DNA from 2 places in the Rhodococcus sp. NPDC127527 genome. Region 2 is predicted to be linked to the other one. Evidence: riboswitches for the same ligand, from Rfam matches in the RefSeq annotation. Region 2 holds a riboswitch; the other holds the start of a gene.
The links. A riboswitch is a leader RNA that binds a small molecule or an ion and turns the genes downstream of it on or off. The one in region 2 is predicted to bind cyclic di-AMP.

Region 1 (4,858 bases), on a different contig from region 2:
AACGGGTTGACGACCGTCGGGGTCGCGGACGTGCCCGGCTGCCCGCCGCCCGGCTCGTGCGAGTGCAGCGCGAGCGCACCGGCCGCGGCAACGGCGCACAGCAGCCCGGCCAGGGCCACCGCCTCCCAGGGACGGATCCGACGTCGCGGCGGCCGCGACGGGATCTCCGGCTCGGCGTTCAGTACCGTCTGGCGCCGTAGAACGGGTACGCATCCACCGGCGCCACCTTGACCGGGACCCCGAACGTGGACGCGTGCACGATGTTTCCGTTGCCGACGTACATGCCCACGTGCGAGGCGTCCGAGTAGAACAACACCAGGTCGCCGGGCTGCAGTTCCGACTTCTGCACCGGGATGCCGCTGGCGGCCTGGGCCTGGCTGGACCGCGGCAGCACCTTGCCGATCTGCTTGTACGCCCACACCATCAGGCCCGAGCAGTCGTAGCCGTCGGGTCCGGTGGCTCCCCACACGTACGGCTTGCCGATCTGCGTCATCGCGGCCTGCACCGCGCCGTTGTTCGCACCGGGCACCAGCGCCTTGAGGATCGTCGCGGAGTCGAGTCCGGGCGGGAACGACGAGCCGCTGAGCGACGAGCGCTCCGAGTTGGTGAGCGCGCCGAACGCCTGTGTCACCTGCGCGATCTGCGCCTGCAGGTCGCTCTGGGTGCGCTGCAGACCGTCGCTGATCGACTTCGCCTGCTCGGTCGCCGTGCGCGCGGCGTCGGCCGACTCTCGCGACGCCTTCTCGGCGGTCGCGGCCTGGTCGGTGGCCTCCTTGAACTGGCCGACCTGGGCGGCGGTGTCGGCGGAGAGGACGCTCAAGGCGGACATCTGGTCGAGGAGTTGCTGCGGCGAGTCGGACACCATCACCGCGAACAGTCGGTTGACCCGACCGCCCTGGTAGTTGGCGGCGGTCAACTTGTCGACGGCGGGCTGGAACTGCGCGACCTTCGCCCGGGCGGCGTCGAGCACGCCCTGGTCGGCGAGGTGCCGGGCCTCGGCGTCCCGCTGGACGGCGACCTTGGAGTCGAGGTCGATCTGCGCGTTGTGCATCGCCTCGGTGGTCTGCTCGGACTTGCGGGAGAGGTCGGAGAGCTTCTCGAGGGCAGTGGTCGGGCTGTCGGGTGCCGGGTCCGCTCCCGCGGTGCCCGTGGCGGCCGCGACCAACGCGATGGACAACACGCCGGTCACAAGGGCTCCGCCCCTGGACCGCCTCGATCTGTGTGACGCCACGAAGACTCGTACTCCTTCTTCCGCTGTTGCTGCCGACCCGGCCGGCTGCCCGGTGGCTCCACGGTGGATCCACCCGATGCAGTGCTGGGTTCTCGGTGCGGCCCCGTGTTCGACGCGGGGCCCGCTCTGGCGGCGACCCCCGCTCCCGCTCCGGTCGGAACTGGAGGTTCGGAAGGTCTCGACCAGGTTACGGAATGGCATACGGCGGTGTCCACCCACGCGGACACCCGATTCTCGACCCGATCGACATACCGGACAGACCCGGCCGGCGGATGCACGAGGGGCCCCGATCCGCATCGGATCGGGGCCCCTCGTTCGCTCGAAGTTGCGGCGCGCTCAGTAGCGGCGAGCGCCGTCCATCGGCATGGAGGCGATCGGGGCGCGCTTGACCGGCGTACCGGAGGTCGCGGCGTGGATGACCTCACCGTTGCCGGCGTAGATGCCCGAGTGCGACCCGCCGTAGAAGGAGACGACGTCACCGACCTGCAGGGCGGAAGTCGAGACCGGGGTGCCCGCGGCGGCCTGGTCGTAGCTCGTGCGCGGCAGGTTGAGGCCTGCCTGCTTGAAGGCCCACTGGACGAGGCCGGAGCAGTCGAAGGCGTCGGGACCGGCGGCGCCCCACACGTAGGGGGCCCCGATCTTGCTGGCGGCGGCCTGAACGGCCTTCTCACCTGCGGTGACGACCGGCGCGGGGGCCGGAAGGGCAGGCGCCCCGGGCAGCCCGGGCAGGGCGGGAAGCTGGATGGTCTGGGCGGGAACACCCGGGATGTCGAAGGTGCCGACGCCGGGGACCGTGACCGGCTCGGCGAGCGCCGGAGCCGCAGTGACGGTGATCGCGCCGAGCGTCATGGCGCTGGCGACGACGATCCGTCGCATCGAGCGCTTGGAGCTGAGTGTTGCCACGAAAGGGAGGGCCTTTCTTCCATTCCTCCGCCGACCGAGTTAGCTGACGGGTTCGGGCTGGGAAGATCAGCCCTACCCGGCGGCACGCGTGCTGCGTTCCGTCGGGATTCACCCCAGTGGAAACTTGGGTCCCCGGCACGATCCCCTCGCGGGAAATCGATTAGGCGGTACCTGACGATGCTCCGCCGGTGTGGCGAGGCAAGACTCCGTTAGGTCTCAGGAAGATTACGAAAGCCCACTCACCGTGTCGACTCGTCGACCCCGGAAAGCCGGACAATTCACCCAGATCGGGCCTCGCGGCCCGGCTACGCCACTCCCGTGTCACGGCCAGATAACGACCGACCAGTCTGTGTCTCGTCCACGGCCCGCACCAGCCTCAGTCGCGGCACCATCCCGGCCGCCGCGAGAACCTCGATCGCGCGTCGTTCGTCCTGCTCAATACTCGTCCGGGAGGAACGCCCTGCGGCCGAGGGCGACCCGCCCGGGGCGACACCGGGCCGGTCGAGCAGGACGGTCACCACACACTCGCCGCACGCGAGACCCCGAACCGCGCAATCACTGCAATCCACAATCACTGTGACCCTCGTCTCTTTCGCTGGTTCCGGGCGTTTCGCAGGCCCTCGGGACGGAAAGTAGCCAGGGGGTCCGACACGTCGATCCCGCCGAACCGCCGGATCCGCGACCTGTCGGTACCGGCACCTAGCCTCGGACCGGTGAGTCACCAGAGCGCAGCCGCCCGCCAGCTGACATTCGACGAGCTGGACACCCCGTTGCGCGAGACCACGTTCGTCGTCGTCGACCTCGAGACGACGGGCAGTCGTTCCGGCGAGGACGCGATCACCGAGATCGGCGCGGTCAAGATCCGCGGCGGCGAGGTCCTCGGCGAGCTCGCCACCCTGGTCGACCCGGGCCGGACCATGCCGCCGTTCATCGTCGAACTCACCGGGATCACCTCCGCGATGCTCGTCGGCGCGCCGCGGATCGAGCGCGTGCTGCCGAGCTTCCTCGAGTTCGCTCGCGGAGCGGTGCTCGTCGCGCACAACGCACCGTTCGATATCGGGTTCCTCAAGGCCGCCGCCGCCCAGTGCGATCTCCGCTGGCCGCCGTTCCAGGTGCTGTGCACGGTCAAGCTGGCCCGCCGCGTGCTCTCCCGCGAGGAGGCGCCCTCGGTCAAGCTCTCCGCCCTCGCATCCCTGTTCGCGGTGAGCACCCGTCCCACCCACCGCGCACTCGACGACGCCCGGGCCACCGTGGACGTGCTGCACGGCCTCTTCGAGCGGGTCGGCAACCTCGGCGTGCACAGCTATCCGGAACTCGTCGACTACCTCCCCAACGTCTCCGCGGCACAGCGCGGCAAACGCGGCCTGGCCGCCCACCTGCCCCGCACCCCGGGCGTCTACCTGTTCCGCGGCCCGTCCGACGAGGTGCTCTACGTCGGCACGGCGGTCAACCTCCAGCGGCGGGTCCGGGGCTACTTCACCGGTTCCGAGACCCGCGCACGCATGAAGGAGATGGTCGCGCTCGCCACCCGCGTCGACCATGTCGAGTGTGCGCACGGGCTCGAGGCCGCCGTGCGCGAATTACGGCTGCTGGCCGCACACGCGCCGCCGTACAACCGTCGGTCGAAGTTCCCGCGCCGGGCCTGGTGGATCACCACCACCGACGAGCCGTTCCCCAGGCTGTCGGTGACCCGGCGGTCCGCGCCCGACGCGCTCGGGCCTTTCGGCAACCGCACCGACGCCGCCGACGTCGCGGCGACGCTCACCGAGGTGTGCCGAATCCGGAGTTGTACCAAGAAGATCCGCAACGACCAGCAGCACGGACCGGACTGCCCCGCGACGGCGGTCGGCGGCTGCCCGGCGGGGAGCGACCCGCAGGGCCCCGACGAGTACGGCCGCGCCGTGGAGGCCGCACGCCGGCTGATCCGCGGCGCCGACGACGCGCCACTGCACCGGCTGCGCGGGCGCATCGACGAACTCGCGGCCGCCGAACTGTTCGAGAACGCGGCCCGGTTGCGCGACCGGACCGCGGCGCTCGCCACCGCCCTGCGGCGCGCGCAACGGCTCACCAGTGTCGCCGCGATCGACGAACTGGTCGCCGCGCGCCCACGCGACGGCGGCGGCTGGGAATTCGCGGTGATCCGGGCCGGACGCCTCGCCTCGGCCGGCGTGGCGGCCCGGGGGGTGCCACCGATGCCGGTCGTCGACGCACTCACCCTCGCCGCGGAGACGGTCATCGACGAGCCGTCGCCACTGCGGGGCGCGATGGCCGGCGAGGTCGGCCTCCTCGCGAGCTGGCTGGACTCGCCCGGAGTACGGATCGTGCGCGCGAGCGCCGGCTACGCCGAACCGAGCCGCGGGGCAGGTGCGTGGCTGCAGTGGTGCACGCTCGCCCGCGCCGCCAGCCTAGGCTGAGGCACGCGAGCGGAGCCCGCGGAGCGATCCGGAGGCTGCGAGCGGAGCCCCCAGGAGCGACCGGGAGGCTCACCCCACCGTTGTACAAGGAGCGAGATGATCAACGCCATCGTCCTCATTCATGCCGAGGCCAGCAGGATCCCGGAAACGGCGCAGGCCGTCGCAGACATCGCGGGTGTCTCCGAGGTGTATTCGTGTGCGGGCGACGTCGACCTGATCGCCATCGTGAAGGTTCGCGACCACGAGCAGATCGCCGAGGTCGTGACCGGCGCGATCAACAAGGTGGACGGCGTCGTGCAGACCACGACGC
Region 2 (4,858 bases):
TCGACGCGCTGGCCCGCCTTCAGTCCCTCGACACCCGCGGGCAGCGCAGACGACCGGACGTAGACGTCCTCACCCTCTTCCTGGGCGAGGAAGCCGAAGCCCTTTTCCACGTCGTACCACTTCACCTTGCCGGTAGGCACTGCGTTCACCTGCTCATCTACATAAAGGAACGCGCCCCACCGTGTGTGGGACGCGACAATCGGAGTCTACCCCCGCGCGCCTCGTAGGGGCACCGGGGATTTCACGGGATAACGTTGAAGCGTGGCCAGTGAATCGTCCCCCCGCGGCGCCGTGACCCTGCGCATCGCGCTCATCCTCTTCGCCCTCGGCATCGCCGCCATCGTCGCGATCTTCGTGATCTACGCGACCGGCCACGAACCGGGCCTGGCCCTGTACCTCCTGGCACTCGCCTGCCCGCTCGGATTCCTGCTCGGCATCGTGTCCGCACTCCAGTCCGGACGGCGCGTTCGAAGAAGGGACGACCAATGAGGATCCTGCTCAACATCATCTGGCTGGTCTTCGGCGGCCTCTGGCTCGCCCTCGGATACTTCGTGGCGGGGGTGATCTGCTGCATTCTGATCATCACCATCCCGTTCGGGATCGCCGCGTTCCGGATCGGCGTGTACGCGCTCTGGCCGTTCGGGAAGACGGTGGTCAGTAAACCGACCTCGGGGCTCGGCTCCCTCGTCGGCAATGTGATCTGGCTGATCCTGTGCGGGATCTGGCTGGCCATCGGTCACATCGTCAGCGCCATCGCCATGGCCATCACCATCATCGGAATCCCCCTGGCGATCGCGAACCTGAAAATGGTGCCGATCTCCCTGATGCCGCTCGGCAAGGACATAGTCGACGTCGGCTCCACGCCGAGCTACCCGACGAGCTACGGCTCGTGAGCGCCCCGCCCCGCACCGTCCCGGTTGCGGGGCGGTCGCTCCCCTCGACACCGTGGCTGGTCGGAACGCTCGCGGCCCTCGCCGCCGCGGTGGTCCTCGCACACGACCGGGTGGTCCCGCTCGCCGCTCCGCTGTGGGGCCTGTTCCGCAACGGTCTCGACCTGCTCGTCTACCGCAGCGGCGGCGCCACCGTGCTGACCGGCGCGGGCCTCTACGACCACGCCCTGCACGGGGGCATGTGGTACACCTACCCACCGTTCTCCGCGATCCTGTTCGCCCCACTGCGGGCCCTGTCCCCGGACCTCACCAGCCTGCTCGGCTACCTCGCGAACTTCGCCTTCCTCTATCTCGTGGTGCTGTTGTGCTGGCGCCGGCTCGGGTATCGGCCGGACCGCACGTTGTACGTGGTGAGCGCGCTGCTGACGGTGATCTTCAGCTGGCTCGAACCCGTGCGGACCACCATCTGGCTCGGCCAGATCAACCTGTTGCTGATGCTGATCGTGCTCTGGGACCTCGGTCGGCCCGAGGGCAGTCGGCTACGCGGATTCGCCGTCGGACTCGCCGCCGGGATCAAGCTGACGCCGGCGCTGTTCATCGTCCAACTGGTGGTCACGCGGCAGTGGCGGGCGGCGGCGACCGCGACCGCGACGCTGGCCGCCACGGTCGCGGTCGGCTTCGTCGTGCTCTTCTCCGACTCGTGGGCGTACTGGACCGTCACCCTCCGCCAGTCGACCCGGATCGGGGAGACGGCCTGGCCGGCCAATCAGTCCGCCGCCGGGGTGATAGCCCGCTTGTTGCACGAGGCCGAACCGCCGCGGCTGCTGTGGCTGGCGGTCGCAGCCGCTCTCACGGTCCTGGGCATGACGGCCGTGCATCTGGCACACCGCCGTGGCCAGGACCTCCTCGCGACCACCATGTGCGGACTGACCTCGTGCGCCGTCTCACCGTTCTCCTGGGGACACCACTGGGTGTGGTTCGTCCCGCTGATCGTCCTGGCGCTCGACCGCGCGCTCCGCTCGTCGCGGGTGCTCTCGTTCGCGCTGCCGGTGGCCCTCGCGGCCCCGCTGCTGTGTTGGGCGCACCGGTTCCCGGACGGAGTGTGGGCGATCGGGCTGTTCATGGTTCCCGCGCCCGCCGCCCTTGCTCCGGTCTTCGAGGCGGCGTACCCGTTGCTCTTCGTCGTCACCGCGGTCACCGTGGTCGGGACGCTGGCCCGGCGGGGCGGGTCGGAACCCGAGGTCAGCCCCCAGCTCGCATGTGATCTGCCTCACATAACGACCCGATCACGAGAGGGTCTCGGACCGACACCTGTCGCCTGACCTGCACAAACAGCGGAATGTCCCGGCAAAACGCCGAAGATCGCGAAAAATCCGTAGGAGATGACTCACCGGCGTCGGCCACGTACGGTCATGGACGGCCGGAAGTTCGGCCAATCCCGACCGCCGCGCCAAACCTTGTCCCGCGGAACGGATTCCCACGAATTACCCAGGGACGAGGACGGGGGACCCACGTCCCCAGCGGACACCGGTAGGCGAGCAACAGGCCTTCCTTGGGGTGAAGCCGGAAATCGCGTCGATCACGATGCGGTCACGGCCGGGCGACCTCTCAGCCCGAACCCGACAGCTGACCTCGCAGGCGCGTGCGGAGAGGAACGAACCATGACCGCTGGACGCCATCGCAAACCGACGAACACGCGCAAGACCGCCGCCAAGGTCGTCGTCACCACCGCAGTCTTCGGCGCAGCGGGTGCGGCCTTCGCGGCCCCCGCAGGCGCTGCCCCCGACTCCGACTGGGATCGGCTCGCGCAGTGCGAGGCCGGCGGCAACTGGGGCATCAACACCGGCAACGGCTACCAGGGCGGCCTGCAGTTCTCGCCCAGCACCTGGAACGCGCACGGTGGCGGGCAGTACGCCGCGACCGCCAACCAGGCCACCCGTGAGCAGCAGATCGCGGTCGCCGAGAAGGTCCTCGCCTCGCAGGGTTGGGGCGCCTGGCCGTCCTGCTCCTCCAGCCTCGGCCTGACCAGCGGCTCCACCCCGCGCAGCGCGCCCGCCGCCAAGGCCGTCGAGACCCCCAAGGCTGCCCCGGCGGCCGCGGTCGAGATTCCCGCAGCGCCCAGCATCCCGGCCACCAACGGCACCGCCGACGTGGTGCGGAGCCTGGACAACGCTCTCGAGGCAGTCAAGGCGCACGGCGTGACCATCGACCCGCAGGTCCAGGCCGCGTACGACGCCGCCAAGGCGCTCCTGCAGAAGTAGCCAACGGCTCGACTCACGAGAAAGGCCCCGCACCTCGAAGGTGCGGGGCCTTTCTCCATGCCCGGCCGTCAGCGGTTGATGACGGTGTGCGGGTGTGCGTACGGCAGTTCCGACACGGGGCGAGGGAACTCGGTGTCCTCCCCGAACGGGGACAGCCCACCGGAGCGCGACGACGACAGCTCCGTGACGGCGTGGTCGCCGTCCTGGATCTCCGCCGCCGGCCAGCCTGGATCTACATATCGCTTGCTCGAATTGTTAGCCACGAGGCCATTTTGACACCGAGGCCGCGCCCGGACCACCCCAGGTATCTAATCTGAAGGGGATGACCGACACCGAAGGTGCTGCCCCGGCCGCCGACACCCCCGACGGCACCGCCGCGGCGACCGAGAGCCTGGCGCTCTGGCTGGCCGCGCGGAGCGATGCCGAGCTGGCGGAGCTGCTCCGACTGCGCCCCGACCTGGCGGTCCCGCCGCCCGCGAACCCGTCGGTGCTTGCCGCCCGCGCCGAGCAGCGCGCCTCGGTGCTCCGCGCCGCCGACGATCTCAACGTCCTCGAGCTGACGCTGCTCGGCCTGCTCGCCCTCGAACGGGCGGCCGAGGTCGGCGTGCGCCGCGAACAACTGACCGACGCGCTCGCCGGCCGTGCCCCCGTCCGCGCGGTGGACAAGGCCCTCGGTGCGCTGCGCGCGCGGGCGCTGGTCTGGGGTACCCGGACGCTCCGTGTGGCGGTCGCCGCGGCGGGCGCGGTGACCTGGCGCATCGACCAGCCGGGCGAGGTGATGTCCGCGGACCAGATCGCAGCGGCGCTCGACACCCTGACCGACGCCGAACGCCGCCTGCTCGGCACCCTGGCGACCAGCTCGCCGATCGGCCGCACCCGCGACGCCGCGCCCGGCACCCCACCCGACCGGCCCGTCCAGCGCCTGCTGGCGCTCGGCCTGCTGCACTGGATCGACGAACAGACCGTGGAACTGCCGTACCAGGTGGGTCAGGCACTGCGCGGCGAAACGGTCACCGACCCGACCGCGCTGACGCCGCCGCCGGTCCGCGCGAAGAAGCACAAGATCGCCGACGTCAACGCGGCCGCGGCCGGTGAGGCGTTGGAGCTCGTCCGGCACTGCGAGGACCTGATCGCCGCGCTCGGCGACCAACCCGCCCCCACCCTCAAGGCGGGCGGGCTCGGGGTACGAGAGACCCGCAGGCTGGCGAAGGCCGCCGGCATCGACGAAACCCGGGTGAGCCTGCTGGCCGAGCTGCTCGCCGCGGCCGGGCTGATCTCGAGCGGCGCACCCGACCCGCTGCCGACCCCGGACACCGGCGACGACTACTGGGCGCCGACGGTGGCCGCGGACGCCTGGCTGAACTCGAGCACCGCGCAGCGGTGGCAGGCGATCGCGCAGGCCTGGCTCGAGATGCCACGCCGCCCCTGGTCGGTCGGTCTCCGCGACGCCAACGACAAGCCGATCGCCGCGCTGTCCGAGGAGGTCCGCGCGTCCGGCGCACCACGCGACCGCCGGTTCGTGCTCGAACTGGTCGCCGAGCTCGGCACCGGCCAGGGTGCGACCGTCGCGGAGATCGCCGCGGCGGTGGCCTGGCGGCGTCCCCGGTGGTCGGCCCGGCTCGGCGCGGGCGCGGTCGAGCACACCCTCGCGGAAGCGACCGCGGTCGGGCTGGTCGCTCGCGGCGCCGTGGCCTCCCCCGGCCGCAG

Region 1: another riboswitch for cyclic di-AMP. It lies ahead of ACFVH2_RS13675 (NlpC/P60 family protein); the one in region 2 lies ahead of ACFVH2_RS11540 (transglycosylase family protein).

The regions. Positions count from the first base shown of each region.
Region 1 covers NZ_JBHXVP010000007.1:24,722-29,579, reverse strand. The annotation lists gene ACFVH2_RS13685 (hypothetical protein) at 1-182, opposite strand, end outside; gene ACFVH2_RS13680 (NlpC/P60 family protein) at 179-1,231, opposite strand; gene ACFVH2_RS13675 (NlpC/P60 family protein) at 1,568-2,134, opposite strand; cyclic di-AMP (ydaO/yuaA leader) riboswitch at 2,147-2,311, opposite strand; gene ACFVH2_RS13670 (DEDD exonuclease domain-containing protein) at 2,848-4,548, shown strand; gene ACFVH2_RS13665 (Lrp/AsnC family transcriptional regulator) at 4,645-4,858, shown strand, end outside.
Region 2 covers NZ_JBHXVP010000005.1:234,595-239,452, reverse strand. The annotation lists gene ACFVH2_RS11560 (cold-shock protein) at 1-140, opposite strand, end outside; gene ACFVH2_RS11555 (hypothetical protein) at 262-489, shown strand; gene ACFVH2_RS11550 (YccF domain-containing protein) at 486-893, shown strand; gene ACFVH2_RS11545 (glycosyltransferase 87 family protein) at 890-2,212, shown strand; cyclic di-AMP (ydaO/yuaA leader) riboswitch at 2,344-2,547, shown strand; gene ACFVH2_RS11540 (transglycosylase family protein) at 2,552-3,151, shown strand; gene ACFVH2_RS11535 (hypothetical protein) at 3,220-3,414, opposite strand; gene ACFVH2_RS11530 (helicase-associated domain-containing protein) at 3,474-4,858, shown strand, end outside.